3 regions of the Caldibacillus sp. 210928-DFI.2.18 genome follow, and region 2 is predicted to be linked to each of the others. Evidence: riboswitches for the same ligand, from Rfam matches in the RefSeq annotation. Region 2 holds a riboswitch; each other region holds the start of a gene.
What was found. A riboswitch is a leader RNA that binds a small molecule or an ion and turns the genes downstream of it on or off. The one in region 2 is predicted to bind cobalamin.
Positions count from the first base shown of each region.

Region 1 (12,508 bases), on a different contig from region 2:
TTGCAAAGTTTTATTGACCAATATCATAAGCATTCCGGTTAATCGGGCCGGAATCCAATTCATCAGATCATCAAGTTTGGCTGAAGCAAACCCAAACTCATGGTAGCGATCATTTTTATACCCAACCATTGAATCACATGTATTAACAGCACGATAAACAAAAGCAAGCGGGGCACCCCCAACAAAAGCCCAAAACATCGGTGCTGTTACCCCATCACTAGTATTTTCTGCGACCGTTTCCACCGCACCCCGGGTAATTTCACGTTCATCCAACTGATTCGTATCCCGGCCGACAATATAGGAAAGTTTTTTCCGTGCTTCATCCAATTGATGATCTTGTAACGGCCGGTACACTTCTAAAGCCGCATCTTGTAATCCTTTTTGAGCAATTGTTGTTGAGATTAAAACAGCTTCCATCAAAACTCCCGCCACGATATGGATGCGGTAGGCAATAAAGGTAATACAGGATGTAACAAGAAGCACAAGAAATAGAATAAGAACCACCATTGCGAAACCTTTCCATTTCCGGGCCTTACCTCGGTTCCAATGTTTATCCAACAAGGAAATGAGCGAGCCCATCCATTTGACCGGATGCGGCCAGCTAGGTGGATCACCGACGATACGATCAATAATATAAGCGAGTGTGATTGCAGATACATGCTGGATAATCATAGGTCGGGACTCCGTTTTAGGCTTTTTTGGATTGCTTCAAGTGTACACTCATATACACCTTTTCCAATCAACTTTCCGAGGGGGGTAATCGTCCCGGCAAACTCTTGGTATTTTCCCTTTTGTGTCGCGGCAATTAAAATACTGTCGGTTGAGGTCCCGGTCGCAATGGTTCCTGTCTCTTGGTCGGGAATTTGCAATTCAGCCAGCGCCTTTACCTTTGCTTCTGTTGCCGTTATGATGGATTGGATAAATGCCTCTTCAGATAATCTGCCATTGACAATGATCCACGTATTGATTGTTCCCGGTCGATAAACAAAAGGATGTTCGACACTTCTCGATACATCCACTGCATTGCCGACCCCGGCTGTGACAACCACTAGTATGGAAAAGTCCTTGTCGCGGTATTGTTTGTATTGAACATTTTCCATCTTCACCGCCGTCATCATCCCAACCGTATTTGACGGGTCCAAACCTTTTTCAACAACAAAACGTTTTAATTCTTCACGATAGTTTCTTGAATGATATGATTTATCAACATACCGATTGATAAAAGTATTGTACCATCCAATACCAGAGCCAATAACGCCGGAGGACATTGTTTTTAACATCATAGGGGATTGGAGCAAAATGTAGTCATCGAAAACACCGATATGATCCTCCGTTACTTCTTCCGTCCCACCATTTTCTAAAGCATCATCCGGCAGTAAAACCATCAACGGGGCCGGCACTTTAGGATGCTGGTGCATTTCAATTTTCGTTTTAAACACTTGTTGAATCGTATTTTCCGTCAAAACCTCTTTTGGTGTATCGTTTTTGATCACCTTTCCGTCTTCCAAAAGCAATATACGGTCACAATACAGGCCCGCTAAATTAATATCGTGAAAAATCGAAATAATCGTTAATCCTTTTTCCCTCGTCCACTTGTGCAACAAGTCCAATAAATCCTTTTGATAGGATAAATCCAAATGGTTTGTCGGTTCATCCAACAGCAAAATTTCCGGTTCTTGAGCAAGTGCTTGTGCCAAAAAAACCCGCTGTTTTTCTCCGCCAGATAAAAACTCAAGTGATTGCTCTTGAAATTTTTCAATACCGGTCCATTGCATCACTTCCTGAACCACTTCTTCATCTTTTTGACTCCATGTTTGAAATAAGCCTTTTTTATGCGCATATCTGCCAAGTTCGACCGTCTCCTTGACCGTATAAGAAAAAGCCTGTGAAGAATGTTGCGACAGAACAGCAATAACTTGGGCAAGCTCTTTTGCTGAAAATGATTGGATAGATCGGTCCCCTACAAAAATACTTCCTTTTAAAAATGGCAAAACTCCACTGATCATTTTTAATAATGTCGTTTTCCCACTGCCATTTGAACCTAATATCCCGAAAAATTCTCCCTGTTCAACAGTAAATGAAACATCTGTTAAAACAGGTTCGCCACTATACCCGCCGAATAGATTTTCAACCTTTATGGACGTCATCTTTCCCCTCCTTTCCTTTTGTTTCGGATTAAAATGGCAGCAAATACCGGAGCGCCGATTAAAGATGTAATCACACCAATGGGAAGCTCTGTCGGTGAAATGACGGTTCTTGCCGTAAGATCCGCTAATATTAAAAAGGCACTTCCGGTTAACATCGATAATGGTAATAAATGCTTATGATCAGGTCCCCACAGTAATCTTGTTAAATGGGGGATAACTAAACCAACAAAACCAATTGTTCCCGATACCGCAACAGCTGCCCCGGTTAAAATTGAGCCCGCTGTTAATACAAGCATTTTCCGCCTTTTTACATTTACCCCTAAATGCTGCGCCCTCTCTTCACCAAAGGACATCGCATTTAGTTCATTTCCATTCATAAGTAATAGAAACGAGCCGATAAGAAAAAACGGTAAAATAATCTGAATATATTCCCAACCTCTCATCGAAACGCTTCCCATTAGCCAGCTGACAATTTGCCGAAGTTCATCCCCTGTCAAAGCAATCATCAAGGATATAAAAGCACTTAAAAAGGAGCTAAAAATCACACCTGTTAAAATTATCGTTTCAACTTTCATTGAGCGATCAATTCTTTTTGCAAAAATAAGGACAGCAATAATGGTTATTAGGGCAAATAAAATACTTAGAAACGGCAGCGTATATGAACCGATGACAGGGATAGTGATATGCAAAAAGATAGTCAAAACAGCACCAACCGAAGCCCCGGATGAAACACCGAGCGTGTAAGGATCAGCTAACGGGTTTTTTAATAACCCTTGAAAGGCGGCTCCTGCAATGGCCAAGGACGCACCAACCAATCCCGCTAAAACGACACGGGGAAAGCGAATATTCCAAACGATTGTTGTATACATCGGATCGACATTTACATGCGATATATTAAAAAGACGTGATCCGATAATTTTGACAATATCACCAATCGGAACCGTTACAGTACCGATTGAAATACCGATGAGAATGGCAGCAACCAAAAGGATGGATGCTGCCATATACGCAAAAGGTTTCTTATTGGAAAATTTCCGGATAAACTGCTTTTGCAATTTCCTCTACCCCTTCAGCGAGACGTGGACCTGAACGAGTGACCATATCGGAATTAATATCGACTACTTGAGAATTTTTTACAGCATTCACCTGGTCCCAACCTTCTCGACTTAGCACTTGTTCAACTGCCCCTTCCGTATAGGATCCGTAAGTGATTATGATGACATCCGGATTGGCGGCAATGATCGCTTCCGGTTCAATTTTTGGCCATCCCTCTTCGGTCACCACATTTTCTGCATGAACGATTTTCAGCATTTCATCCATGAATGTATTTTTCCCTGCGGCGTAAATATCAGGGGCAGATATTTCTATATATACTTTCTTCTTATCTTGAATTTCCGCTGCCTTTTCACGAATTTTTTCAATTTTCGTCTTCATGTCATCGATAAGTGATTGTGCTTCAGCTTGTTCTCCTGTCGCTTTCCCAATCATTTTAATAGAATCATAGACGTCTTCAAAGTTTTTCGCATCATTCACAACAAGAACGGTTATGCCCGCATCTCGCAACTGTTGTAATCCGGCTTCAGAATTGTGAGCACCTGATGCATGTGCAAGCACTAAATCAGGTTTTAAGGAAATAATCTTTTCCACATTGAAATCCATTGAGCCTATTTTTTCTTTTTCTATTGCTTCTTCGGGATAATTATCAAAATCGGATACGCCGACAATTTCATCACCAAGTCCCAACGCAAAGGCAATCTCTGTATTGCTCGGAATTAAGGAAACAATTCTCTCCGGTTTTTTATCAATGACCACTTCCTGATCGACGGCATCTTTAATCGTAACCGGGAAGGCGGCTGTTGTACTTTCCGCTTGTTCTGTTTTAGTATTATCTCCGTTTTGATTTGCTTTCGATTCATCCTTTGCCCCGCACCCGGCAAGTAATCCGAAAGTAAGCAACAGGATTAGAAATATGTATCTTTTTTTCAAGGTGAATCTCTCCTCTATTTTGATAAACTAACTATCGATAAAATTCGATTGGTTTCGGCTTAAAAATGACCCTCATTAAAAGACAAAAAAACATCCTATCAATTCGAGGATGCAATGAACAAGTAAATTGCACACCTCCCTATCCGCGTAGGTTTTTTGGTGCAAAAGAATAGGCAGGTCTCCTGGCTCATGTTCATCACCCTCTTATGCCGCCTTCCCGTTCCGATGACAGTGGCTTGTATATAAGAGAGCTCCCATTTACAGTGGCGGGACCGCGTTGGATTTTCACCAACTTCCCTATTAAGTCTTTAAAAAAGACACCTAATCCTTATGGATATGAAATTTTTTCTTATGCAAGAATTATAACATGTAGAATTGCTTAGTCCAAGTAAATATGTTATCTATTTTTTAGACCTTTTTTCAGTCTTGCAGTTTTAGCAAAAAATATGGTTTTCGTTTAAAAATTTCTTGTCTATTTTTTAGACTTTTTTTCAGGTCATTCAATAAGTTTTTTGTTATACTAATGAAAACGTATTTATTAAATAAAGTGAGAACTAGGAGGCGGTTTAAGATGGCAGAAATAAAAGCAGGTACCAATCAATTTTACATGGAAGAAGACGGGGAAGTCATTGCAAGAATTGAGTACATTCCTTCCGATCTCGACGGTAAAAAACAAATCACTATTACCCATACGATTGTGAATGAAGGACATAATGGAAAAGGTTTAGGTAAACAGTTGGTAAATCAAGTGGCGGAATATGCAATAGCAAACCAACTGCATATTATCGCTGAATGTTCTTATGCCAAAAGAGTATTGGAAAACAGTGAGGAATATAAAGATTTACTTCTCTAAATTACTCGGGGGCAGTCGTTGTCCTCTTTTTTTATGGAATTATAGAAAAGCGGAAATATTTTTATTATGATAGTGGTATGACTATTTAATGGGCAGGAGTACATTATGAACACGTATTCAAGAAAATTAGGGTTATTGCTAGTCATCCTCGGCGCGGTATTTTGGGGAATCGGCGGCACTGTCTCACAAAAACTGTTTCAACAATTTGGTATCTCGGTCAATTGGCTAGTCACCATCCGATTATTGCTTGCCGGAATTGCATTGTTGACTATCCAATTTTTAAAAAAAGAACGGAGCCAAATCATTCGTGTATGGAAACAGAAACGGTCATCCGTACAATTAATTATCTTCGGGTTGCTCGGTATGTTGGCAGTCCAATATACATATATGGCATCCATCAGCCATGGTAATGCAGCAGTGGCTACACTTTTACAATATTTGGCACCTGTCATGATTATTATTTATACCGTTTTCCGCAGACAGGCAGTTCTCACCGGGCAAGACGTTATCACGGTTTGCTTAGCCCTTATCGGAAGTTTTTTATTATTGACAAACGGTTCGATATCTAAGCTTTCCGTACCGATGCCGGCCATTATTTGGGGCGTTTTATCCGGTGTGGCACTCGCCTTTTATACATTGTATGCCGTCCCGCTTATCAAGCAATTCGGTTCCCTTGTTATCGTTGGTTGGGCCATGATCATCGGCGGTGTTGCTCTCAGTTTTATCCATCCGCCTTGGAGAATACATATAGCAACTTTCAACTTTGAAATCGTAATGTATCTCAGTTTTGTCATACTGTTTGGAACAATGTTAGCCTTCTGGTTTTATATTGAGAGTTTGCAAAGCTTAGAACCAAAGGAAACTAGTTTACTAGGTAGCCTTGAACCATTAGCCGCCGTGTTGACCACCGTCTTCTGGTTGAAAGTACCGTTTGGATTTTTTCAATGGCTCGGTTCTCTGTGCATAATCGGCATGATTTTATTATTAGCATTAGTGAAAAAACCAGTTTTAAAAGAAAACAGCTCAAACTATGATGAAAAAGCATTCCACAATTAATAGTTTGCATCGTGGAGGACTTTTTTCCGTGCATATAATGAAAAGACAAGTGGAGAATGTTGTTGTAGGCGTGAACCAAATCGTTTAACAAGCTAATTTCATAGGTGAACTCTGATGTATTATAGTCCTTAAACAAGGCAGAATCATCGAACGCGGCAACCATGAGAAGCTGATTGAGGAAAAAGGCAAGTACTATCAGCTTTATACCGGGGCGTTTGAGTTGGAATAGAGAAATTTTATGAATTTGACATAAACCATCGGAGATCCAATGGTTTTTTGTCACGCGAGCTATTTGATTCATCTTAACTATTTTCTATCTCACTAGAGTGAACGCTCATTGGCCCCACATCCTCATCACTAGTTACTTGAAAATCACACCAATGATAAAACGACCCTCTACAACTGATAATGTGGAGGGTTTGCTTCACCTTTTATTTGAATATGGAATCTACATATCGGCGCAAATTTATTATACCCTGTACTTCTAAACTATTTTAATACTTATTTCTTAAATTGTATAAATTAATGTTCAGCATTATATTTGTCGATACCTTTTTGACCAGCAGTCAGATGCTTTGTGTGAAAAGCAGCATTATTATATACAGATTTTAGTGTTTTCGCATGATTTCGAGTTGTTCCCATTATTGCAATGGAATTTGCCATTGGTCTCATCACAAATGTAGGCTTAACATTAGTAACAAACCTAAACAAAAGATTTTCATTTATTGAAATTGCTTGATTGTTAACTAACGAGTTAATCCTATCAACAAAATTCTTTAAAAAAATACAATCACTGGCTGATAAGTTTTCTCTATTAGCAATTTTATCAAAGTTGACTTTTAACGTGTTATTCCCAGCAAGTAAAACGAACTCCCTATTTTGAAGTAAAGCTGCATATGCTTCTTCATCAGACTGAATACTATTTATAACCAAATCTTTTGCATAGTTGTAAGTTCTTAGGAAATAAGCATTCAAATCTTCAATTTCACTATTTATAGATTCTGCATCCACCCCTTCAACTTTTCTATTAATAGATTCGTTATTTGATTCTGCAGCAAAAGCAAAGTTAGGAGTAAGAATAGTCAAAGATAAAACTAATATGAAAATTTTGCAAAACTACTTCTAGGACTCATATAATATTTCCCCTTTTTTAGTCATATAAAGGCATAAAAGCATACAAAATAAATAAAGTGTAAAACATAAAAACAATAGAAATGATATATCCTATAAACACAGCATAATTTAAAGGTTTAAATTTTTTTAATATAATACAATTTTTTTGTAAAGAATATAAATGCTATTATACAAGAAATTAATGTGATTAAATTCACAATACCTATAGGATAATATCCTAAATAAACTCGGCTGGTAATATAAATGAAAAATATGGCCAGATAAAAAAAGTCAATTATGCCTAACCAAATAATCCCTTTTTTTACATTCATAGTATTCCCCTTCCTTTATTCGGTTAAAAACAAATTATTAAAAATAATTAAGGTATTTAGCACCCTATACTGATATTATAAACATAGGTTATGAAAAGTAAATTTAACAATTAGTGAGTAAAATGATTCCTAAAATACATCAAATGCTGTCAACTTACACAAACGGAATGAATTTTCGGACCAATAAAAGTTATTAAAGGAATCGTAGTATTACATAATAATTCCTGATGATATGATTGTTTTAGGGAAAACGTAATTCTATACTTTAGCCAGTCTTTAGTTATATGCTTTTTTCCAATATACGTGAAATAATGACTATTAATCTGATTAAATCCTTCAACAGAATGCAAAATCCACTTGATTTACATCTATACTTCACTATTTTCAATCACTTCTAATATCTCATTCGCCCTCAAAAAAACTTTAAACAAATCCGGATTATCGAACTTGCCAAACACGAAAAAGTAATCTAGGAAAAAGGCAAGGATTATCTGCTTAAATCGCACCTTAACAGACAGTAAGTTCCCCTCCTCAAGATTTTCGATTATACAATAAAGATAGTTGGGGAATAAACTGCCAGTAAAGGCCTGATTGGTTCAACATAAAGGACTTCCACTGATGAAAGTTTCACTTTATATACCAGGGGGTATGAACTTAACTAGATCGCGTGTGGCCAAAAAACCATCAAACTTCAGATTGTTCGACGGTTTTCGTAACTTTGGACTAATTATTAATCAAAACGATAAACGATGATTTTCTTATAACTTAACCTCTTCTCCTTTAACGCTCATTGGTCCGATGTCTAAATCATCTGCTACATGAATTCCACCAGACACGAAGAAATTAACTCCCAATAATAGTAATACGATAATTAATAACTTTTTCATTCCCTTATTCCCTCCTGTTTTGATTTGTTTGTAAGGCTAACTTATATAATAAATTAGCTTGTTTATAATGACTATAAGATTCATAAATATTGGCAAACAATTCACTATATCTGACTGTAAGTTTCCAGTCTTTTATCGATAAAAAATAATTGATGCTTGACTTTTGTATATTTATAATGTTATCAATCGTAAGGTTATCATCGGTAATTGTTTCAAATATTTTTAATTGAATCTGATATTTTTCAGACAACCGACTATCTTCCTCTGCCTGCTTCGTCTTCAACCAAAGTCTGGCAGATTCAATATCCCCTTTCAAATAATAAGTTCGAATTAAATTTAACTGGATTTTGCTTTTGTTATCGTCATTTACATATTTTATCGCTTCTAAATAATAATTGATTGCTTCATTGTACTTCCCTTGATATTCATAACAATTGCCCAAGTTATTACTAATTATATATAAATATTTATTCTGATCTTCCTTTGGCAGATAAATGAGGATTCGTTCCGCTAAGCGAAATGTTGCAATGGCATCGTCCCATTTTCTTGAATTATTGTAGCAGGTACCAAGAATAATATGGCATGCCAAGGCTCTTTCCAATAAATACTCGTCTTTAAAAATTTTCAATGCTTTTTCTATGTAAATGAGCGCCTCTTCGTAACAGTAAATATTTTTCAGACTAAGAGAAAAATTATAGTAAAAGATTCCTAATTCAAATCGATTTGCCAAATTTTCGTAACCGACAAGTTGTAATAATTCCACCCCTGCTTCTACAGCTTCAGAAAATTTATTAGTTTTAATATAATATAGTAATAATACATTGGTATATAGGAAAAAGGTTCGGTTATTTGCAACTTTGATAATTTGTTTTAAATTTTTAAGAACTTTACTGACTTCAGTTAAATCATCATGTTCCAAAAGATAACGGCAATAAACGATTTCAAATTTGATTGAAGTACTACCACCGCCTATGATAGATAGACCCTTAAGTTCTTCAATATTTACTTCATACTCTTCTTTATTCAGTAAACTATCATACCATTTTTCAATTTTTTCATCGATGTGCTCAATACTTTCGAATAGCTGATCATAAGCAATGCCTAATCTTTCAAATAGTAATATGTAAATTTCTTCATCGGCAACCACATGATTATTCTCGATTCTACTTAAATAAGAAGGAGTGCAAATTCCGCGGCATAAATCGTCTTGCCTAATATTTTTTTCTATTCGCTTTAATTTTAAAAAACTACCCAAATTATTATTCATATGGATCACCTGAACCTAATTTACCAAAATTTCAAACATGCATATCTCAAAATGATTATATCATATTGTTTCATATAAATTAATTGTGTAAGTTGATAGTTTTTATTGTTATTATTGACAATTCTTACCCGCTAATTGTTAAATTTACTCTTTATAAAATTCCACTTATAATTAATGTAAGGGCTGCTGAATGTTTATACGGGTTTGTTCGTTAGGCGAAGGAATGGCAACGACTAAATTCACTAGAGTATCAGTAATGAATATTAGTCTATCAAACCCATCGATTTTTATATTTCTTCTCTCAATAAAATTAGTCAATTTTCAAATGCATTTCATTTACAGACTTAATTAAAATCCTGTATATAGTGTTCGTTCTATAATCTTAATACTTTATCCAAATTCCATCCAAAAAATAGAATTCTAATACTTCAGCAGCTCTTAACTTTTTTATTTTGTCAGAAGAAAAAGTATCTGCCATATGAACGATTTACACGTAAAAACTGGCAACTATTTCTTTTGCAAGCACCGATAATCCTTCATATGAACATCAAGAGATAATTGTATTAACGGTTCACCAACAATCTATCAGTTTAGACTTCAACCAAATAAGGTTAATCCCCCCTGCTCATATTTATGAAAAGAAACTCTTTCAAGAATAACATGTAATCGATTAAGGTGATCGATATATAATACATCCATACACTCATATGCACAAATTTTTAAAACCGTTAAGTCTCATTTTCCAAACTATTTGTCATCTATTGTTTTTTTCTTATAATAGGAAAAAATTTGGATAGTGAATAATGCTAGTATTATCCAGAAACCGCCCTGAGAAGTAGACAAACCATTTTTTGATTTACCAAAAATTATCGTTAATAAGACTAATAAAATAATTAGGTATCCAGAAAATATTATTTGACTTAATTCATTATGGGAATTGGAACTGCTACTAATGGTAACAAACACACCCAATATTATTAACATTAGCCAATAAAGCCATCCATTAAAATCGAAAAATAAATTTGGGATAAAATCCAGTATTAAAATAATTGTAATTAAAATGATGCTAATGATTTCAAATAATCTTCTTTTCATTTTGTGTTCTCCTTATATATCCTTAGTTTGGTGATCATTCTAATATGACGTACGCCATAGATTTGCTTGTAAACCACACATCCCTTTCAAATAATTAGGAACTTAGGGAAATTATGCCTAATTTTTATTAATTTGTATATTTAACAATTACATTAAATTTTTTGACTTATTTGTTTTTAGAAACCTAACTTTAAAAAAATAAAAGCGGCTTTGTTTGCAATCTTTGAATTTGTGCATTGGGTTCGCAAGCAAGTTACTATAAAAAAATTATTTCTATTTACCTTTATCACAGTCTTTTTTAATACATGGGTATGGGAAGTTGGCATGCTACTGGCTTTATCCAAGATGAGTTCTGCAAGTGAACAACTCTATAGTATTTTACAAGGGTTGTTTGGGGGTATAGTTATTGTTACCAATATCATCATCCTATATTTTATAAAAAAAATGACACTGCGCCATTACTTCATTGGTTCGATTATCTGGGCTACCGGAATTACCTACTATGGTCTCCTTTATGATATTCCGCATTTTTTCATCGGGGCCGCCATTGTTGGTATTGGAATGCCGCTCGCCAGTTTAACACGGGTGTATATTGTTCAATCACTGGTACCGGAAGATAAAATGGGCAGAGCATTTAGCTTTAATGCTGTTTTATTATATTTTTCGAACACCATCTCACTTGCACTTTATGGTATTTTCTCCCTACATGTGTCCATCCAATTTTTAATGTGTGTGAGTGGTATCTTCATGTTGCTTGTCAGCTTGATAGGACTACTTTCTTCTATATATTTTACGAAATTCGGTCGGCGTTTTCCGATACATTTTCATAAATAGACGATTATAGGAAGAAATATTTTTAAACCCGAGTTCTAGTGCAATTGATAAAATGGATTCATCTGTATTGATTAATGAGTGCTGACTTTTAAACAAACGATATAATTGCAGCCAAGAGTATGGAGAAATCCCCTTCTCTTCCTTGAACTGATGGGCAAATTGATATTTATTTAATCCCGAAATGTTGGCCATCTGATCGAGTGACCAATCTTCTGTATAGTTTTCTTTTAGGGCATTGATTACTATATCAATATTTGTTTTCGTTTGAATCGTTGGCAGTTCCTTTTGATGAGATCCTAAGCCAAATTGTAAGAGCAAGATAGTAAGCTGTGCTACACTATTATCCAAAAACAAATCATTCGCCGGTAGTTCTTCGGCTTCTTGTTGAATGAAATTATTATGGATAAAGGACGCCCACTGGCTAATCAGCGGGTGTCTAAATGCCTGTGCAGAAAACTCCGGCTCCGGTTGTTCAATACCTAATTGAACAGCTGCCTCCTTCACTACTTCCGGCTCAATTTCAATAAGAAACTTTTCCTGTGTAACTTTTAGTTGTTTATGTGGTTCATTTGGGTTAAAAAAAAAAAACTCTCCAGCATGAATGGTGAGATCCTCATAATGGGTCTGATATACACTTTTTCCAAAGAATGAAAAAATAAATTTATAACTTGTATCATCTCGCCAATTACGTTCTTCTAAATGATTGCGTCGAAATAAGATTAAACCATTATTATTTGCTACGATCATCATCGATACTTCCAATCACGTTAATTTTATCTAGTACGACTGCCTTAAATTTTCTGTTTCATCTACTACCATAGCTCAATTCAGAAAATGGATTAATCACTTTCCATCCAATTCCTTCAAATAATTTCCTTAGCATCCACAAATGGACTCCGCCTATCAAGAGGAGCATGCGCTCATTCGTTTTACTTTCC
Region 1 covers NZ_JAJCHL010000018.1:11,202-23,709, reverse strand. The annotation lists gene cbiB (adenosylcobinamide-phosphate synthase CbiB) at 1-672, opposite strand, end outside; gene LIZ98_RS05965 (adenosylcobinamide amidohydrolase) at 669-2,147, opposite strand; gene LIZ98_RS05960 (FecCD family ABC transporter permease) at 2,144-3,202, opposite strand; gene LIZ98_RS05955 (ABC transporter substrate-binding protein) at 3,168-4,133, opposite strand; cobalamin riboswitch at 4,289-4,473, opposite strand; gene LIZ98_RS05950 (GNAT family N-acetyltransferase) at 4,705-4,986, shown strand; gene LIZ98_RS05945 (DMT family transporter) at 5,092-6,042, shown strand; gene LIZ98_RS05940 (hypothetical protein) at 6,565-7,128, opposite strand; gene LIZ98_RS17940 (hypothetical protein) at 8,246-8,374, opposite strand; gene LIZ98_RS05935 (helix-turn-helix domain-containing protein) at 8,379-9,641, opposite strand; gene LIZ98_RS05930 (hypothetical protein) at 10,389-10,736, opposite strand; gene LIZ98_RS05925 (MFS transporter) at 10,968-11,570, shown strand; gene LIZ98_RS05920 (helix-turn-helix domain-containing protein) at 11,508-12,317, opposite strand.
Region 1: linked by a shared signal. The riboswitch ahead of LIZ98_RS05955 (ABC transporter substrate-binding protein) and the one ahead of LIZ98_RS16240 (anaerobic ribonucleoside triphosphate reductase) in region 2 are both predicted to bind cobalamin.

Region 2 (6,300 bases):
TTCCCCGCCGGATAAGGTTACATCGGTCAGTGGATTACTGGCCACTTCCTCAACTACTTCTTCAACTGACATCTCTGTTCCATTATTGATATTCCAACTTCTCGGATTATGGCATCCCTTGCAGAAGTGCGGGCAGCCTGCAAAAAAGATAACTGTCCGTAAACCTTCACCGTCAACAACGGAATCATGGATAATATTCATGACTTTCATTGATGTTTAACCCTTTCGCTTTCTTCTGCACGTTTGGCTGAATTCCATCTTTTCATATCGCCAACTAAGTAACCGGTTATTCGTCTAATCCGCCCAATCTTATTTTCATCCGAATTATGGCAAATCGGACATTCGTTATCAATGATTCCCGAATAACCGCAGACGCCGCACTGGTCAACCGGGTGATTGATGGCACCATAGCCAATATCATATTGTGCCATGGCTTTTACTAATCGATCTAATGCATAAATATTCTTGGAAACATCTCCATCGCACTCAATATAAGTAATATGGCCACCATTACATAGTTTATGAAAGGAGCCTTCAATTTTTATTTTATCAATCGCCTTGATTTTATAGTAAACAGGGACATGGAATGAATTCGTATAATAGGACCGGTCCGTCACTCCGGGAATTTTCCCAAACTCCTTTTGATCATTCCGGGTAAATTTCCCTGATAACCCTTCTGCCGGGGTCGCAATTAAGGAAAAATTTAAATTGTATTTTTCACTTGCTTCGTCTACTTTTGCTCGCATATGCTGAACAATGCGATACCCTAATTGATAGGATTCCTTTGATTCACCGTGATGTTTGCCCGTTAATGCAACCAGTGCTTCAGCCAATCCAATGAAACCGACACTTAATGTTCCATGCTTTAATACTTCTCCTACTTCATCGTCAGGTTTTAAGTTTTCGCTATCCTTCCAAATATGCTGACCATATAAAAAAGGGAAATGCTTTGCCTGCTTTTTTGCCTGAAAATCAAACCGCTCTAACAGTTGTTTAATTACGAGATTGATATAGTGATCCAGTATGTTAAAATAATCACATTCATCTTTAGCAGTCAGCGCAATTTTTACAAGATTAATAGACGTAAAAGATAAATTTCCGCGACGAATACTATTTTCATCACCATGACGATTTGCCATCACTCGGGTACGGCAACCCATATAGGCAATTTCCGATTCCGGGGTTCCGTCATAGTATGGGCAATTGAACGCAGAATCTATAAAACTAAAGTTTGGAAATAAACGTTTTGCTGTCGTTTCAAGCGCTAGTTGATATAAATCATAGTTTGGTTCTCCGGGCTCGAAATTGATCCCTTTTTTCATTTTAAAAATTTGAATCGGGAAAATCGGTGTCTCCCCCTTGCCGAGTCCGGCTTTCGTTGCCAACAACATATTTTTTACGAGCAATCGCCCGGCTTTGGACGTATCGGTACCGTAATTAATAGATACAAACGGAACTTGCCCGCCTCCGCGAGAATGCATTGAATTACAATTATGGATGAAAGCTTCACACGCTTGGTACACATCTCGGTTGGTTTCTTTCCAGGCTAATGCTTCAAGCTCTTCTTCTGTATAGCAGGTGGAATAACTTTTTAAAAGGTTGATATTTTTTTGAAATGTTTTATCTATGTAAGGCGCAAGGTCATAATCAAACATCGGATAACTTTGCCCACCATGCTGCATGTTTTGATTTGATTGAAAAATAATCGCCGCTAATGCCATGGCACTGCTAATATCATTCGGTTCGCGCATAAAACCATGACCGGTATTAAATCCACCCTTTAATACCTCACCCAGCGGAATCTGACAACAGGTCGTCGTACCCGTCACCATAAAGTCAAGATCATGAGGATAAATAAAATTGTCATCAATCGCCTTTGTTATTTCTTCACTGAGCATCATTTGTTTTGCATAAAACTTACTGACCTCAGATGAGATTTTTGACATTTGTCCCATCGGTGAAGAACCGTCCATATTTGCATTTTCTTGAATAAGATCATGATTGCGCGAAAAAACAATCTCATTTAACGAATGTAAAGGAAAATCGCAAATAGCTTCTTGTTTGTTTCTTGTACTCATTTTCCATGCTCTCCTGTCTATCGCTAGTTTTGGGTAAATAAAAAACCGTTCACGCTCGGGATGAACGGCGGTAAAAAACGATAGAAAGGCAGCATGAAATAAGCATCTCCATCGTTTCACCTTCTCACACCCCGAAGAAACGAAACTCCAAGTTACGGCAGGTCTCCTGGCTTGTGTTTCTTCCTCCTAAAGCCCTTCCCATATCACTCCGAAAGATGAGCGATACAGTGGATTGCTTATTCGTCCACACGAACAGTTGCGGGGGCAGCTCCAGATTCGAACTGGATTCCCTTTTCAGACAGATGCTGTCACCATAACTCAAATCACTATATTTAGTATTATATAAACGGTTCATTAACTACATCTAGTATCCTACCATACTGAGTTTTTGATTTCAATGAAAAATTTGGGTGTAAGGGTAATTTATGCCCAACCACAAATAGTACAGTTTCTCAGCAAATAGAAAAAACCTCCGAAATCTCGGAGGTCTAACTTACAAATTGAAAGATAAAATTTAAAAGAAATAAACCGGCTATTATATAAAGCGTCACTGAAACTCGTTTTGCTTTCCCTGTGGTTAATTTCAAAATCGCATAAAAAATAAAGCCAATGGCAATACCATCTGCAATACTGTATGTGAAAGGAATCATGATCATAATAAAAATTGCCGGAAAAGACTCCGTTAAATCATGAAGGTCTAAGTTACGAATATTTTGCACCATTAGACCACCAATGATAATTAATACAGGTGCAATCGCATTGGAAGGAATCATATTCATATATGGAATGAAAAAAATTACTCCTAAAAATAAAAATCCGGTTGTAATCGCAGTTAAACCTGTCCGTCCACCTGCTGCAATAGCTGCAGTAGATTCAGCAGTCGCTACAGTTGGACTTGAACCAAAGATTCCAGACAACATTACTGAAATACCATTTGCCTGAAATGCCTTTTTAAATTTTTCCGGGTGTTTTGCCAGTTTCATATGTCCGGAAATCAAGCCAATATTTTCAAAGACGACAACCATCGTTACAGAAAATACGGCAATTAGAAACGGAAAAGATGCCCAATGCTCTAAAGAAAATGATCCAAACACTTCACTATAACCTTCTAATGATAATGAATCATTAGTCCCTGAAGGCAAAATACCAAATAAGAACGCGATGCCTGTTCCAATAAGGATTGTCCATAAAAAGTTCCCTTTTACATTGCGAATAAATAAAATTAACGCAATGATTAACGTTAAGATCGTAGCAATAACATTGGGATCACTCAAGTTTCCTAAAGAAATAATTGACAGGTCTCCACGTTCAACTAAATGACCTTTTTCCAGTCCAATAAGCATGAGGAAAAGACCGATTCCGATATTAATTGCTTCCTTCAATATTCCAGGAATTCCGTTACTAATAATCGTCGTTAAGGAAGTGAATGAAATCAGTGCAAAAATGAGTCCAGAGATGACTGTTACGCCGAGAGCTTCCTGCCAACTTAGCCCCATGGATTGGACAAGTGTATAGGTAAACATGGCATTAATCCCCATGCCCGGAACGACTAATATCGGTGCATTAGCCCAAATCCCCATCAGTAAACATCCGACAAATGAGGTCAGGATCGTACCCAACATTGCCCCTTCCAGTGGGATACCAGCCTCAGATAAAATGAGCGAATTCACAGCAATAATATAAACAATGGTAAAAAAACCGGTTAATCCTGCTGCTAATTCCTGCTTAACAGTCGTATCATGTTGTTTTAATTGAAACATTTTACTCCTTCTATTCAGTTTTCCCTCGCCCGACCCGCTCTCTTTCAAGAGCCACATATTTTATATTTTATTTTAAAAAAACAATTTGTCAATGGAATGGAATTTTATAATCAATGGAATCTTTGGTGTAATTTTACAACTGATCTTTCATTTGCGTTAAAAATAAGGTCCAACCCTCTTTTAAGGAATACCATTTTTGAATTTGATTCATTCTCATGCAGTTAGTCTTATATTTTGAACACCCTACATATCTCTTGAATTTGTTTTCTTCTTTAAATGAGATCGAACAAATCATTTCATATCGATTATAAGGGGTAGCGTTCTTAGTCAGCCATTGCTTTTCCTTACATATTCATTCCATTTCTTACAAAAAAGTAAGGTATATCTATTTTGATTTAAAAATACTGATTTGTACTTATACTAGTGGAGCTTTTTCCTTTCACCTGCTTTAATGTCGCGACAATCAGAAAGCTGACAATTACTAATAACAGCCATGAGCTGATTTTTCCCAGGTGAACGAGACTCCAAGCATCTGTTTGGTCTGGATATTGCCAAGCGCCAAAGAACGTGGCAATATTCTCAGCAATCCAAATGAAAAATCCGATGAGTATAAAAGAAAGTGTGAGTGGCATACGGTAGCGGGTTCCGTTCACTTGAAACATAACCCATGACCGCCAAAAGACGATTAGGACAAGCCCGGACAGCCACCACCGAACATCAACCCAATAATGGTGGGTAAAAAAATTTAAATAAATCGCAGCAGCAAGAGGGACAACGACCGAAAACGGCGGCCACTTAATCAGTTCAACCTTCAATCTCCGCCACGCTTGACAAAGATAACTTTGCTACACTGGCATACATGAATCCGCTATACAATGGTACGCCAAAAATTTTGACATAGCCCTCCTCTGGATAAGACCACGAGCCCATATGTACCTTGAAAATCTCCAGCGCAAGTCCAATCAAGTGGAACATGGTAATTACCTTTAGTTCATCCTTTGTTTCGAGTCCGGAATGTACCATCCACCATTGCATGAGGAGGCAGATAATCAGCAACCAGTCATACCGTGGTAAAAACGGTAAGGGCAGCATTTGGGTAATCGCTAAAGAGGAAAAAATGACAACAGGAAATATACAGGATAGGGCCTGTTCCCAACCAAAGCGAATTAATTGTTTTAGGGCTCTCATCAACGGTGCCTCCTTTGGCTTTTTCCGAACAATCGTAAGTCTATATTGAAAATGGTGTAAATAACTGTAAGTCTAGTGGCTAGTCAAATTCTTGTTTCTGCTTAGGTTTTTCGTTTTCTATTCCTTCTTCATTCATTTTGAGTGTCTTCATCACTTCGGTATTCGAGAATATCCCCGGGCTGACAATCTAAAGCCTTACAAATCGCCTCTAAAGTTGAAAACCGAATCGCCTTTGCTTTTCCATTTTTTAAAATAGAGAGATTTGCCATCGTTATTCCAACCCGCTCTGAAAGTTCTGTAACACTCATTTTCCTCTTCGCCAGCATCACATCAATATTTACAATAATGGCCATTGTTTTCACCCCTAGACCGTTAAATCATTTTCTGTTTTTATATCAATCGCTTCTTGTAAAAGTCTTTGGAGAACCGCTGCAAAGACAGTAATCACCATTGCAGCAAAAATAATGACCATATCAATGAGTATCAGACCCGGCGCATCATCTAATTCTGCTAAAAGATAAACGAATGGCAAGACAACTACATACAAACCACTGATTGTCATGGCACAAAATTTAATATTCTTGAGCGATCTTACCGATAATTCAGAGAAAGCTTGATTCTTGTCAATATGACCTAAAAGTTTAAAAGCCTGATACAAAGCAATGAAAAACGGTATAACGGATACATATATGCCGGTAATAATCGGATATAAGATATGGTTGTAATCCGGATTTACCGGATGATTTGGTAACCAAGACAAGCCAAATATACACAAAGTAAGAACCGGAACTCCAATAAGAATAACCGCTATCTTTAAAAAGAGTGTTGATCCTCGATTCATTTAAAACACCTCACATATTTATGATCGAATTTGATTTTAGCATGATATTTATTGTTTTTCAATAAATATTTATTAATTTTCATTGTATTTTTATTGAAAATCACATTATCACCAAAAATAAAAAGCATTCCTTATGAAAAAATGAAAATCCGCATGTTTGTTGTTTTTTTTCATACAATTTTTTAGAGGTGATCAGAGTGCCAAGAGTACAGTATACAAGCAGTGATGTGGATTTAGTGGCAAGGATGATGCGGGCAGAAGCAGAGGGGGAAGGTCGACTCGGGATGTTGATGGTTGGTAATGTTATTGTCAATCGGTTAAAAGCAAACTGTTTAGATTTCCGAGGTTTGCGAACAATCCGATAAGTAATTTTTCAAGTGCAGGGTGGAAATTATTCTTTTGAAGCCGTTCAAAAAGGAAATGTATTTTATAA
Region 2 covers NZ_JAJCHL010000122.1:523-6,822, forward strand. The annotation lists gene nrdG (anaerobic ribonucleoside-triphosphate reductase activating protein) at 1-210, opposite strand, end outside; gene LIZ98_RS16240 (anaerobic ribonucleoside triphosphate reductase) at 207-2,078, opposite strand; cobalamin riboswitch at 2,218-2,409, opposite strand; gene LIZ98_RS16245 (NCS2 family permease) at 2,567-3,838, opposite strand; partial or broken gene LIZ98_RS16250 (DUF817 domain-containing protein) at 4,234-5,026, opposite strand; gene LIZ98_RS16255 (helix-turn-helix domain-containing protein) at 5,155-5,379, opposite strand; gene LIZ98_RS16260 (DUF2975 domain-containing protein) at 5,391-5,867, opposite strand; partial or broken gene LIZ98_RS16265 (cell wall hydrolase) at 6,065-6,300, shown strand, end outside.

Region 3 (12,508 bases), on a different contig from region 2:
GTGGGATTTCCGGTTTCTTTGGCGGAAAAGTAGATAATTATATGCAACGGGTTATTGAAGTGCTTGTCGGTATTCCAAACCTAGTTATTATCTTATTAATGATGTTATTCATGCAACCGGGGATTATGTCAATTGTCATCGCCCTTGCAATAACCGGATGGACCGGTATGGCGCGGATTGTTCGCGGTGAAGTCATGAAGGTAAAGAATCAGGAGTTTGTATTAGCTGCAAGAACGTTAGGTACATCGAACGGTTCTATTATTAGAAAGCATTTATTGCCGAATATCAGTGGGATTATTATTGTTAACACGATGTTTTCGATTCCAAGTGCGGTATTTTTCGAAGCATTTTTAAGCTTTATCGGTTTAGGGATTGTTCCACCAAATGCATCGTTAGGTTCTTTAATCAATATCGGGTTCCAAAACTTACGGATCTACCCGCATTTATTGGTTTATCCGGCGATTTTAATTTCGCTCATCATGATCACATTTAATATTTTAGGTGATGGTCTTCGTGATGCGTTTGATCCGAAAATGCATAAATAATCAAGGTAGGTGTCTTTAAATGAGTAAACTATTGGAAGTGAAAGATTTAAGTGTTTCATTTAACACCTACAACGGTGAAGTACAAGCTGTTCGAGGTGTAAGTTTTGACCTGAATGAAGGAGAGACATTGGCTATCGTTGGAGAGTCCGGTTCGGGAAAATCGGTAACTTCTTCGACATTAATGGGGCTTCTTCCCAAACCGGCAGGGATTATTAAAAGCGGTCAAATCCTTTTTCAGGGAGAGGATTTAGTAAAAAAATCCGAAAAGGAAATGCAAAAAATCCGTGGAAAAGAAATATCGATGGTCTTCCAAGATCCGTTATCTTCATTAAACCCGACAATGAAAATCGGGAATCAAATTATTGAAGGTTTAATCAAACATCAAGGCATGAATCGTGCAGAAGCAAAGAAAAAGGCAATTGAACTTTTGGATCAAGTTGGCATTCCACATCCGGAAATTCGGGTAAATCAATACCCGCACCAATTTTCCGGTGGTATGCGGCAACGGGTTGTCATCGCCATCGCCCTTGCATGTAACCCAAAAATATTAATTGCCGATGAACCGACAACAGCGCTGGACGTAACGATTCAAGCCCAAATTCTCGAACTAATGAAGGAAATTCAACGAAATACAAAAACATCCATTATTTTTATTACCCATGACTTAGGGGTTGTGGCTAATGTAGCAGACCGGGTCGCGGTAATGTATGCCGGAAAAATTGTTGAAATCGGAACGGTCGACGATGTTTTCTATAACCCGAAACACCCATATACTTGGGGTTTACTTGGATCCATGCCGACATTGGATGCAGATGATGAAGAACTTTATACCATTCCGGGTACACCGCCGGATATGTTGAATCCACCAAAGGGTGATGCTTTTGCACCAAGGAACGAATTTGCCTTGGAAATCGATGCGGTGATGGAACCGCCGATGTTTAAAGTGTCGGATACACATTATGCGGCAACTTGGTTACTTCATAAAAATGCACCGAAAATTGAAATGCCTGAGTCCGTAAGACGGAGAATTGAAGGCTTTGCCAAAACCGGTAAGAAAGGGGGAGAATGATCGTGAACAAGACGGAAAAAATTCTCGAAGTCAAGCATTTGAAAAAATATTTCCCTGCCGGACGAAAAAAAATAATTAAAGCTGTTGATGATGTTTCTTTTGATATCTATAAAGGAGAAACATTCGGGTTAGTTGGAGAATCCGGTAGTGGTAAATCGACTACCGGTCAGACAATTATCCGACTTTACGATGCGACGGATGGAGAAGTATTATTCCACGGAGAAAATGTTCATGCGAAAAAGTCAAGAGTGGAAAAATTGAAATTTAACCGGAAAATGCAAATGATTTTCCAAGATCCATCCTCATCACTCAACCCCCGGATGACTGTATTGGATATTATTGCGGAAGGATTAGATGTCCATCACCTTGCAAAAAATGAAAAAGAACGGAAAGAAAGAGTGGAACAACTGTTAGAAGCGGTTGGTTTGAATAAAGAACATGCGACACGCTTTCCTCATGAATTCAGTGGCGGTCAACGGCAACGGATTGGCATTGCCCGTGCCCTTGCCGTAGAACCGGAATTAATTATTTGTGATGAACCGATTTCTGCTTTGGATGTATCGATTCAAGCACAAGTCGTAAATTTATTGAAAAAACTTCAAAAAGAACATGGATTAACGTATTTGTTCATTGCTCATGACCTCTCCATGGTTAAATACATTAGTGATCGGATTGGTGTTATGCATCTTGGACATATGGTAGAGTTAGCAGATAGTGATGAATTATATAAAAATCCGGTCCATCCATATACAAAATCATTACTGTCAGCGATACCGCTGCCGGATCCTGAATATGAACGGAGTCGTAAGCGAATAACCTATGATCCATCAATTCATGATACAAGTGAAGAACCAAAGTTCCGCGAAATTCGACCTCACCATTGGGTTCGTTGTACAAGCAAGGAATTTGAGCAATATAAAAAAGAATTGGGAGAATAAGAAAAGCAGACGGGTGGTGCTAGGAGCTAGGTTAAAATTTGTCTAAAGGCTGCTTACCAGTATTTTTACATGCAAATCCTTTTGTAAGAAAGGGAAGAGCACTCGAAGCTAAACTTGTCTGAAGGCTGTTCATCAGTATTTTATACATGCTAATATATCTACAAGAAAACTCGGCAACCGCCGAGTTTTTTTTCACAGAGTAACATCTTTGAAAAGGAAGTTTGTTCTTGATAAACTAAAGATACCTTTAGCAATACAGGTGATTGTCATATTTCGAGGAGGTAAATCTATGGGGGAAATCTTGGCGGTGCTAAAATATATAAAGGTTCAGCGTGAAGTCGATTACATTGGATTCCAACAAAAGTACATTGAAGAGGAACGATATATGTACTTATATAAAGATAAACTTGTGACCCAGTATCATGATTTCCCCTTAGAAACTATATTCGACCTTTCCTATAAACCCTTTGGAAGTGAAGGGGGCACTTTGTATTTGCATACAAACCATGGTGTTTATACGTATCATTTACATTCAGATCCCCAATTATTTATAGAAGCGTTTAAACGGCATCAAATGAAATGAAGGGGCTGTCCGCAAAGTCATTTTTTGACTTATGGATGTGCCCCTTTATGATTTAAAAGCTTGATCCAATGGATTTGGAAAGATACCCCATTGTTCTGACTCTGAGTAAAATACCACCAAAAAGGTAATGTACCTGTTCGTTCTATTGTCGTCTAAATCAAAAGCTACAAACCATCAAGGTGTCAGTATTTCGGTTAACCCCATTCGTGAAGTACAAGATGCCGGTAAGAGGGGGTCATTCGCTCATCTTATCCGTATGCTGTCAACAAACCATATTTCTTTTGAAATCTTTTTAAAATCTTTAGCCAGCTTTGCGAAAATACAAGTAAAAAGAAAACATTTGATAAAGCATGGGCCAAGTCAAAATAGAAACTAGCCGTATAAAACCCGATAAACTGTGCCCAATTAAAACTATTCATTAAGGTCAGTACAACCCAAAGATTCATAAACCATCCAAATAAAAAGCCGGTGATAAAGCCAAAAATCGAGCGTCCTACTGAACTTTTCATAACCCAAGTGTTTTTTAAAAGCCCGGCAGCAAAGCCAACCATTCCCCAGGCATACATTTGCCAAGGTGTCCAAGGTCCTTGGCCAAGAAAAATATTTGACACGATAGCAGCTAATGCACCTACAACAAAACCAGATTCTGCCCCAAAAACAGCGCCGGCCATAATGATAACAAAGGTAGTTGGCTGGACACTTGGAATGCTGGCAAAAGGTACTCTACTCACGGCAGCAATTGCCCCAAGAATAGCGATTAAAACGAGTTCCTTACTGGTAACCTTTTTATGTTCATACTTAATCATCAAAGGAAAAAAGGAACAAACCATAAATAGAATACTTGCCAACATATATTGTTCTTCAACCAATAATGGTACAAAGATGAGCAGGACTGCTAACAGGATTAGTAACCCGGCAATAAGCAAGTTTTTATATTTCTGTTTTTTTAGTTTTTGATTTTCTGAGAACCCCATTTTTCTTCAGCCTCCTCAACTGTTACCACCTCTGGAATGTTTCCGTCCCGTGTCATCCGATTAACTACCGTTGTATAAAAAGCATTACCTTTAAAAAAGTCTTTTGTAGAAGTAGTGACAGTAATTTCTCCTTGAAACATCATCGCACTGCGGTCAGAAAAACGTGCGGCAAATTCAATGTCATGCGTAACCATTACAATTGTTAAGCCGCGGCTTTGCATCGATTTAAGCCATTTGCCTAACGCAACTTTCATTTCCGGATCGAGTCCCTTCGTTGGTTCGTCGAGTAAGAGTATTTTCGGTTGTGGTAATAATACACACGCTAATGCACTTTTTTGCATTTCCCCGCCACTTACATCATACGGGTGACGATCAAGGATGGACTGAATTCCTAATAACTCTACCAAACAATTTATTTTCTCTTCATAATTTTCAAGATGAAATTGCTGTGCCGTTTCGATTAATTCTCCTCGGACGGTATCTTGTATAAAGAGGAGCTTCGGGTTTTGCGGTAAGTAGGCAATATCAGTGGAAATTGGTTTTGAATACTTTTTCCCGTTATAAATTAGCTTCCCTCGCTGGGGACTTTCAAGACCGGCCATCACCTTAAGTAATGTCGATTTTCCAGTCCCATTGGCACCAACAATTGTTAACCATTCCCCCTCATTAATAGTTAAAGATAAAGATTGTAATATTTTTTTGCCTGTTTTTTCATATTGAAAATAAATGTTTTTTACTTGCAGAATAGGGTTCTGTTTTTCATTATAATTTTCTTGTTTTTTGAAGGAGGTATCGAACTGGTGAGTCTTCAGTTGAGAAGCCCATTTCCTTCCTTCTTTGACGGTTAAAGGAATATCGACAATTTGTAAGTTATCTGCGTGTTCCAAATATAATAATGCCGTACTTGGCAAATAAGGAAATAATGGTCGGTACTGTTCTTGCCAAACTTTCGCAATCACATCCTTTGGTGGACCGGATATTTTTAACGAACCATGGTCGAAAACGAAAACCCGATCGGCTAAAGGAAAGACTTCTTCCAATCGGTGTTCGACAATAAGAACTGTTATTCCAAATTCATCATTCATTTGCTTTACCATATGAAGGAAATCCTTTGCGGCCACGGGATCGAGTTGGGCTGTTGGCTCATCAAGTAAAAGAATCCGCGGTTCCATTAGCAAAACGGAGGCAAGATTGACAATTTGTTTTTGCCCGCCGGATAAAAGATGAATCTTCTTATCAAGAAGGTGATTGATTCCGAAAAAATGGACCATTTCTGCAAGTTTTGTTCGCATGGTTTCCGTCGGCATGCCGATGTTTTCTAATCCAAAAATAAGTTCTTCAAATACCCGATCCATCACGATTTGATTTTCAGGGTCTTGAAACACCATTCCAATTTCTTTAGCGATTTTGACAGGTTCATATTCTGTCAATTTTTTTCCATTATAAAAAATCTCGCCGGATCGCTCTCCGTAGGGGGCAATTTCTTGTTTTACCATTCGGAGCAAAGTTGATTTACCACTTCCGGAAGGCCCACAAATGACAATAAACTCTCCGGGTTCAACAGAAAATGAAACTTGATTGAGGGCTGGTAGCAATTGATCCGGGTATGTAAAACTTACATTTACCGTTTCCAATATTGCCATTGTATAGCCTCCTTTCCTTCCACAATTAGTGGAAATCCAATGATGAGAACATAAATCGTGAAAAATACCCATTCACGCCCATATATAATGGTTGGTTCTAAAAGTGGTGTTAGGGTAAGGACGCCATCACCCAACCACCAGCCAAATATGCCGGTGCCTGTTAAACCTGCCAGGATGAGTATCATGAAACCATCATTCATATGTAGTCTATAGGGGGTATATTTCGTTCTTTTTTGTAATCCATAAGCTCTTGCTGACATCGAGTCAGCTGTTTGAATACCATCTTCCAGTGACCAGGTGAGTAACACTTGAACAAGCAATAAACCATGTTTGACTCTTTGTTTAAGAGGGCCGGAAGCGACGGACAAACCCTTTCCTTTTTGTACAGTTGTGATTTCCATCAGTCTTCTATTTAGCAAGGGAACAAATCGAACGGAAAGCATGGCTAACAAAGACCATTTTGGCATCCACTTGGAAAATAAAAATAAAAATTTATCCGAAGTCATGCAATAGTTAAAAGTAATCGTTAGAGTAAGAATGACGATTAGGGTCAAGGCATTTAGCAATCCTTGGACCAATGCTTCTAATGTAATTGCACTGTTAAATAGATAGAACAAAATATGACTGCCGCGATGATTCGTCAAGGGTGTTAAAATAAGGAATAACAAGGATAAAACAATCATCATGGATACCCATTTTTTTAGCATTTTTCCCTGATCTAAGACAAAGTTAAAAATCACAAGAAGAAGGCATGCAAAGGTCAAAAAAAATGGATGCTGATAGAGCATAATCATGGCAATGGCTAAAACGTAATAGAGAAATATGACAAAAGGATGGAGAGAGCGGAATCCGTTATCCATCAGCTTTGCCCCCTCCAACTGTCTGTCTTTTACTGATCATCATTATTTATCACCTGTAAATTTTTAGTATGTGGTATCTTTCGTGTAGTCTAATGTATAGATCCATTCAATCTTATCACCATTTTTTATTGACTCAATCCCCGCGCTATTATCTATTAATACATCATTTACTTCGATTAACCAGCCGCTTAGTGGGCCATAGTCAAATTCATATATGTTGTTAATTCCCTCGACATAAGCAGTTGCGCCCGATCCTCTGACACTAATCTGTATCTTTTTGTCTTTTAAAATTTTTAATGTGGCATCGAGTGCGGTATATCCCGATTCAATTTCTACCTCTGTCGGGGAAAGAAAGACCGTTGGAATCGGTGCATTTATTGGTCCCTGGTAACCATCCACCGATACGGTAACGGTATCCTTCTTCGGCTTTGGCGCTGGTGCGGGTGCGGAAGTTTGTCCTCCTCCGTTCACTGGCTGCCCGGATTCAGTTTTCGGTGCTGGTGTTGTACTTTTATTTTCAACGGATTTAGAAGTTTGGGTATTCGATTTATTTGCTGTGTTGGTATTTGTATTTTCTTGCTTATTGCCTGTATTCTCAGTTGCTTTATCTGTGTTTGGATTTGATTGTTTGTTTTCTGTATTAGCTTTTGTCTCATTTTCCTTTGGACTGTTTTCTGAATTTCCCTCTTCTGTTGAACCGTTTTCCTTATTTCCTTTCATTTCATGTTCTTCTTTAGAAGGTTTTTCGAGTGTTGTTTTCTCGGAAAGCGTTTCATTTTCAGGTAATGCACTGTCTTTTTGACAACCGACTGCAAACAATAAAATGAAGGCGGATAAAAGGATAAATAGTGCTTTTTTGCAAAGTTTCAATGATTCTCCCTCCTTGAATGGTTGAATAGGATTCCCTTCACGGCTTTATTAGTTGCAAAACCATGATTCTCTACTTAAGTGGTTGTACAGGAGGGCTCCCGCTTCTCACGATAGCCCTCCTTTATTAAGAACCACTTACTGGATAAATTCGATTTTGAAGTAGGGCCTCCAAAGAATTTTCGTGTCCAGTATCCTTATCTTTGCGGCATGTCCAGTTTACTGATAGAGCATGATGTCCACGGATTCTAAGATAATTGAACCCCTACGAAATGCTGATACATGTTTAAAGTCCTTGATAAACAATTTTGGTAACCCAAATTGAAATGTTGACACATATTGAAACTACTTGATAACATAAGTGCTCAACAAATTTGCAAACCAAATCGAAATGCTTATACATGTAAAAATTACTTGCTAATAGCCTTTTTCCTATGCTGATAAATAGTAACCATGACCGCAAGTGTAACGAGTATAATCCCAATGAATAGAAAGAGATACGTGTTCGTTGCAGTTTCTGGCAATGTCTTTTCTGAGTTGTTTTGCTCCTTACCGTTTAGATTTGTGGCAGCACCTTTTGTTGTTTCGATTTTGCTCACCTGTTGATCTTGTTCTTTACTTATTTCGACCGGATTTTTTATTGGAACCGGTTCGAGGTCGCCAACGAGATGGAATACAGAACCTTGATTATTTTTATATTTCTGATATGCAGCGAGAGCCAAAGTTGCCTGAGAGCTAGCGATTGGGTTGGATTCACGTTCTGATAGAAGATGAGTAAATCCGCCATCAGCATTTTTGTAGTCCAATAATCGTTTGACTAGGTTCCCTTCTGCTTTTGTAAAATCACTACCTGTCGGATCAATTCCTGCTGCTGATAAACCGATAATGACAGATGCGATCGATTCACTTGCTTCTCCTCCAGCAAAAGTATCATAAAATCCGCTTGAGTTCGTTTGATTACTGGAAAGCCAGTCTACAGCTTTCTCAATGGCTGCTTGAACATTTTCATTTTCTGAATAGGGAGCAAGAGCAGCAATCGCTATCCCGGTTAAATCTGCACTGGGCGTTTCTCCTGCTAAAGACCATGCCCCGTTATTAAGTTGAGTTTTTACAATATAGTCAACTATCTTTTCTCTTGTCCAGTCAGCCTTTTCATTAACAGGATAGCCACCACTATCTAAAGCAAGCAGGGCATAGATTGGCCCGTTATTTCCTTGATTCGTCATATTTTTATGATTAACCAACTGTTCAATTAAGTTATAGCCGGCAATCTTTGTCGCATCTTTGCCAGCAGCAGTTAAAGAGATAATAGTACGCTCTAAATCAGTTACTTTACGAAACTCAGCTTTATTGGCAGTAACCTGGTTTATTAACTGATCAATATAATCACTTGGAATCGTTACCCCTAAAGCATTAAATGCAACGGTACTATACAAATCATTAACACGATGGTCAAGCAAGTATTGACGGCTACTATTTAAAGCCGTTGCAAATTCTTCAGGTGAAATCGTTTCAGGATTTGTTGGTTCGGGTACTTCAGGCTGATTTGGTTCTTTACCGGGTACTTCACCTTTTAAAAAGTTTTGATAATAGGTTAATGCGAAAAATGCTTGATTCGTTGCCATGCTATTTGAATCATCTGTCAATAAATGGGCAAATCCATTGTCATCCTTTTGAAAATGAAGAAGCCGCTGAACTAAATTCAACTCAGATTTTGTAAATTGATTACCGGTTGGATCAATGTTATTGGCACATAACCCGGCAATTACTTGGGCAATCGATTCGCTTGATTCTCCACCGTTAAAAGTATCGTAGTATCCGGCAGTGTCTGTTTGAGTCGCTGAGAGCCAGGCTACAGCTTTTTCAATGGCTGCTTTTACGTTTTCCTGATTTGAATAAGGAGCCAGAGCCGTCAGTGTCATTGCCGTTATATCCACGCTTGGAGTCGGGCCGTATAGGGACCATGCGCCATTGTCTAATTGAGCACCTATTATATGGTTAATTAATTTTTCCCTCGTCCATTCGGCATTTGGATTTTGAATAGTATAATTACCACTATCAAGTGCCCATAAGGCGAAAATCGGCCCATTATTTCCCTGATTAATCATTCGTTCGTGTGTAACTAAAAGGTCGATTAAATTGATGCCTTCAATATTTGTTGCATCTTTACCGGCAGCAGTTAATAAAATAATTGTGTTCTCCAAATCGGTTACTTTCCGAAACTCACCGTTATTGGCCACAACTTCATTAATTTTTGAATCAATTATGGATTGTGGAATATCTTTATTTAAAATGCTTAATGTAAGGACTCCATACCAATCAAGAGAATTATTACTAAGCAAATGAGCAGCTGTTTTTTCAATAATTGATGAGAGCTCTTCTGGTTGTACAGTAGGGTTCTTTGTCCAATCAATTACTCGAAATAACAACTGGTCACCCGGATTTACTTTGGTATCCATTACACCGGTATTTGAAGCGATTCCATTTACAAAAAATCCCCAATATTTGTTTCCTTCAGCAACAACACCCTTTATTGCTTTTAAATAAGGGCCATAATCGGAGTCTTCAAAGGTGACATCGGTTGCAGCCTTTTTTAGCACATCACCAGCCGTATCCCCATCGGAAAAATCAACGACTGAGCGCTCGATCAAAAAGCTGCCATCTTCTTTCATAACGGAAACATTGACCTTATTTTCAGGTGTATCTGCTAAAACGTGGTGTAAAGAAGAGATACTACTTTGGGTAATCAGTAAAATTAATGCGATAAAAACGAAAATTCTTTTTCCCACTCTGTTTGCGAAATTCACTAATCATTCCTCCTTTTGTTGTTTTTTGCCATAAAAAAACATCTCATGGAGGAGATGTATTTGTGCATGAAGTTATATTAAACTACTTTTTCAATGCAACAGACACACCCCCTATATCCACGTAGGGTTATGGCGTTTGAAACAGGCAGGTCTCCTGGCTTATGTTCATCATTCTCTACACCTTCCCGTTATGAAAACAGTGGTATCCGATAGAGAACTCCCAATTACAGTGGCGGGACCGCGTCGGATTTGCACCGAACTTCCCTTTTAAGACTCATATTTAAATGAGCCACCTATTTCTTATATGAAATTATCATTTTAACTAAATCATAGTTTCTGACAGTGGTTTTGTCAATGATTTCCCTGTGAAAACGGTGTTATTCCAAAAGAAAAAGATTTGAATAAACTTACTTTCAAGAGAATATAAAATGAGTCTTGAAAAAGAGATTATACATCTTTTTCAACCAAAATTTTTATGGAATGGGAAAACAAGTAATTGTAATATGGTAAACAGCCAATTTTCCCGAATCCCTTGAAAAATTTTAACTATGAATATATTATTCTTAATCGTTTATCGTATAATGTTATAGAAGGAGGGATTTCATATGGAAGAATTGGTCGAACAGGCAGTTCAAGATTATTATGGGGAAGAAATTGCATGGTGCTACGGGTGTGGCAGACTAAATGAAAAAGGTCACCATTTTCGGACAGGTTGGTTAACACCCGAAGAGAAAACAGTCACCTATTATCAACCAAAACCGGAACATACAGCCATCCCGGGTTTTGTTTACGGAGGTTTACTTGCTTCTTTTGTTGATTGCCATAGTACAGGGTCTGCATCATTAGCATTACATTATAAAAATGGACATGAACTCGGTGACGGTACCGAACCACCAAGATTTGTAACAGGTTCATTGCATGTTGACTTTTTACAGCCGACCCCACAAAACGTGATATTAAAGGCTATTGGAATGGTAGAGGAAATTCATCCAAAAAAATGGAAAGTTTTAACAGAGGTATATGCTGGGGATATTCCTTGTGCCAAAGGAGAAGTAGTTGCGGTCATTATGCCGGCAACATTTTTAAAAAACAAATGACAGCGCTCCCAAACCAACATAAATTTTCCATTGAATTTTACGGGAGAATAGTATATTATCAAAATGTAAGCTGCATTGTTCGTATAAATAATTAAGTTTTTCACCTAAGTATTTATAGGGAGTTTAAGAGAATATAGTGTGAATGACATATCTCTGTCTATATGACTTGGAGGGCAAGCAGGATCACTATTGCAAACACCCACTTGTCTGAGAGTGGTGGTTTTAAAACTTCATTATAAAGCTACGGCAAATGTGGCTTTTCATTAAACAAAAGAAACCAGTCTTGCATAGGCTGGTTTTTTTGTCATAAAATAATTCATATGATCCTATCAATTTTTCACTACTAAATGTTTATATTAGGAAAAATTCTTGCCTCGATACTTAAAGTGAAAAGTCCCTCCAACTTATCTTTCTCGTTGACTCAAACTTTTTAGATGGGAATATAAGATGAGTCATTAAGGGGAAATTTTGTATTTCTTAAACAATAGTAGCATATTATTTTTGTGAATTGAGGTGAGAAACCAGGATGGATATAAATGTATTATTCGCCTTTAGTCTGACATTATTGGCCGGTTTGGCGACCGGAATCGGAAGTGTCTTAGCATTTTTTACTTCAACCACAAATACAAAATTTCTTTCGTTAGCATTAGGGTTTTCCGCGGGTGTGATGATTTATGTTTCTATGATTGAAATTTTTGTAAAGGCACAAAACGCACTGGTCTCAGAACTTGGTAGCCCTGCAGGAAATTGGATTACCGTTATTAGTTTCTTTGCCGGTATGTTATTGATTGCATTAATTGATAAATTTATTCCAAAACAGAATAATCCACATGAGTTAAGGAAAGTGGAAGATATGAAGGACAGACCGGGCTTAACTTCGGACGATCCGGGTTTAATGAAAATGGGGATTTTCTCAGCCTTGGCTATAGGGATTCATAATTTTCCAGAGGGGATTGCCACTTTTGCCTCAGCTCTGCAAGATCCGACATTAGGTATTTCAATTGCGGTTGCCATTGCTATTCACAATGTACCAGAGGGCATCGCTGTATCGGTTCCGGTATATTATGCAACAGGGAGTAAAAGGAGGGCGTTCAAGTTATCTTTTTTATCCGGTTTATCCGAACC
Region 3 covers NZ_JAJCHL010000037.1:439-12,946, reverse strand. The annotation lists gene opp3C (oligopeptide ABC transporter permease) at 1-545, shown strand, start outside; gene LIZ98_RS09450 (ABC transporter ATP-binding protein) at 565-1,614, shown strand; gene LIZ98_RS09445 (ABC transporter ATP-binding protein) at 1,614-2,552, shown strand; gene LIZ98_RS09440 (hypothetical protein) at 2,842-3,135, shown strand; gene LIZ98_RS09435 (ECF transporter S component) at 3,384-4,109, opposite strand; gene LIZ98_RS09430 (ABC transporter ATP-binding protein) at 4,082-5,752, opposite strand; gene LIZ98_RS09425 (energy-coupling factor transporter transmembrane component T) at 5,731-6,612, opposite strand; gene LIZ98_RS09420 (DUF4430 domain-containing protein) at 6,676-7,482, opposite strand; gene LIZ98_RS09415 (DUF4430 domain-containing protein) at 7,890-10,286, opposite strand; cobalamin riboswitch at 10,414-10,598, opposite strand; gene LIZ98_RS09410 (PaaI family thioesterase) at 10,892-11,383, shown strand; gene zupT (zinc transporter ZupT) at 11,910-12,508, shown strand, end outside.
Region 3: linked by a shared signal. The riboswitch ahead of LIZ98_RS09415 (DUF4430 domain-containing protein) and the one ahead of LIZ98_RS16240 (anaerobic ribonucleoside triphosphate reductase) in region 2 are both predicted to bind cobalamin.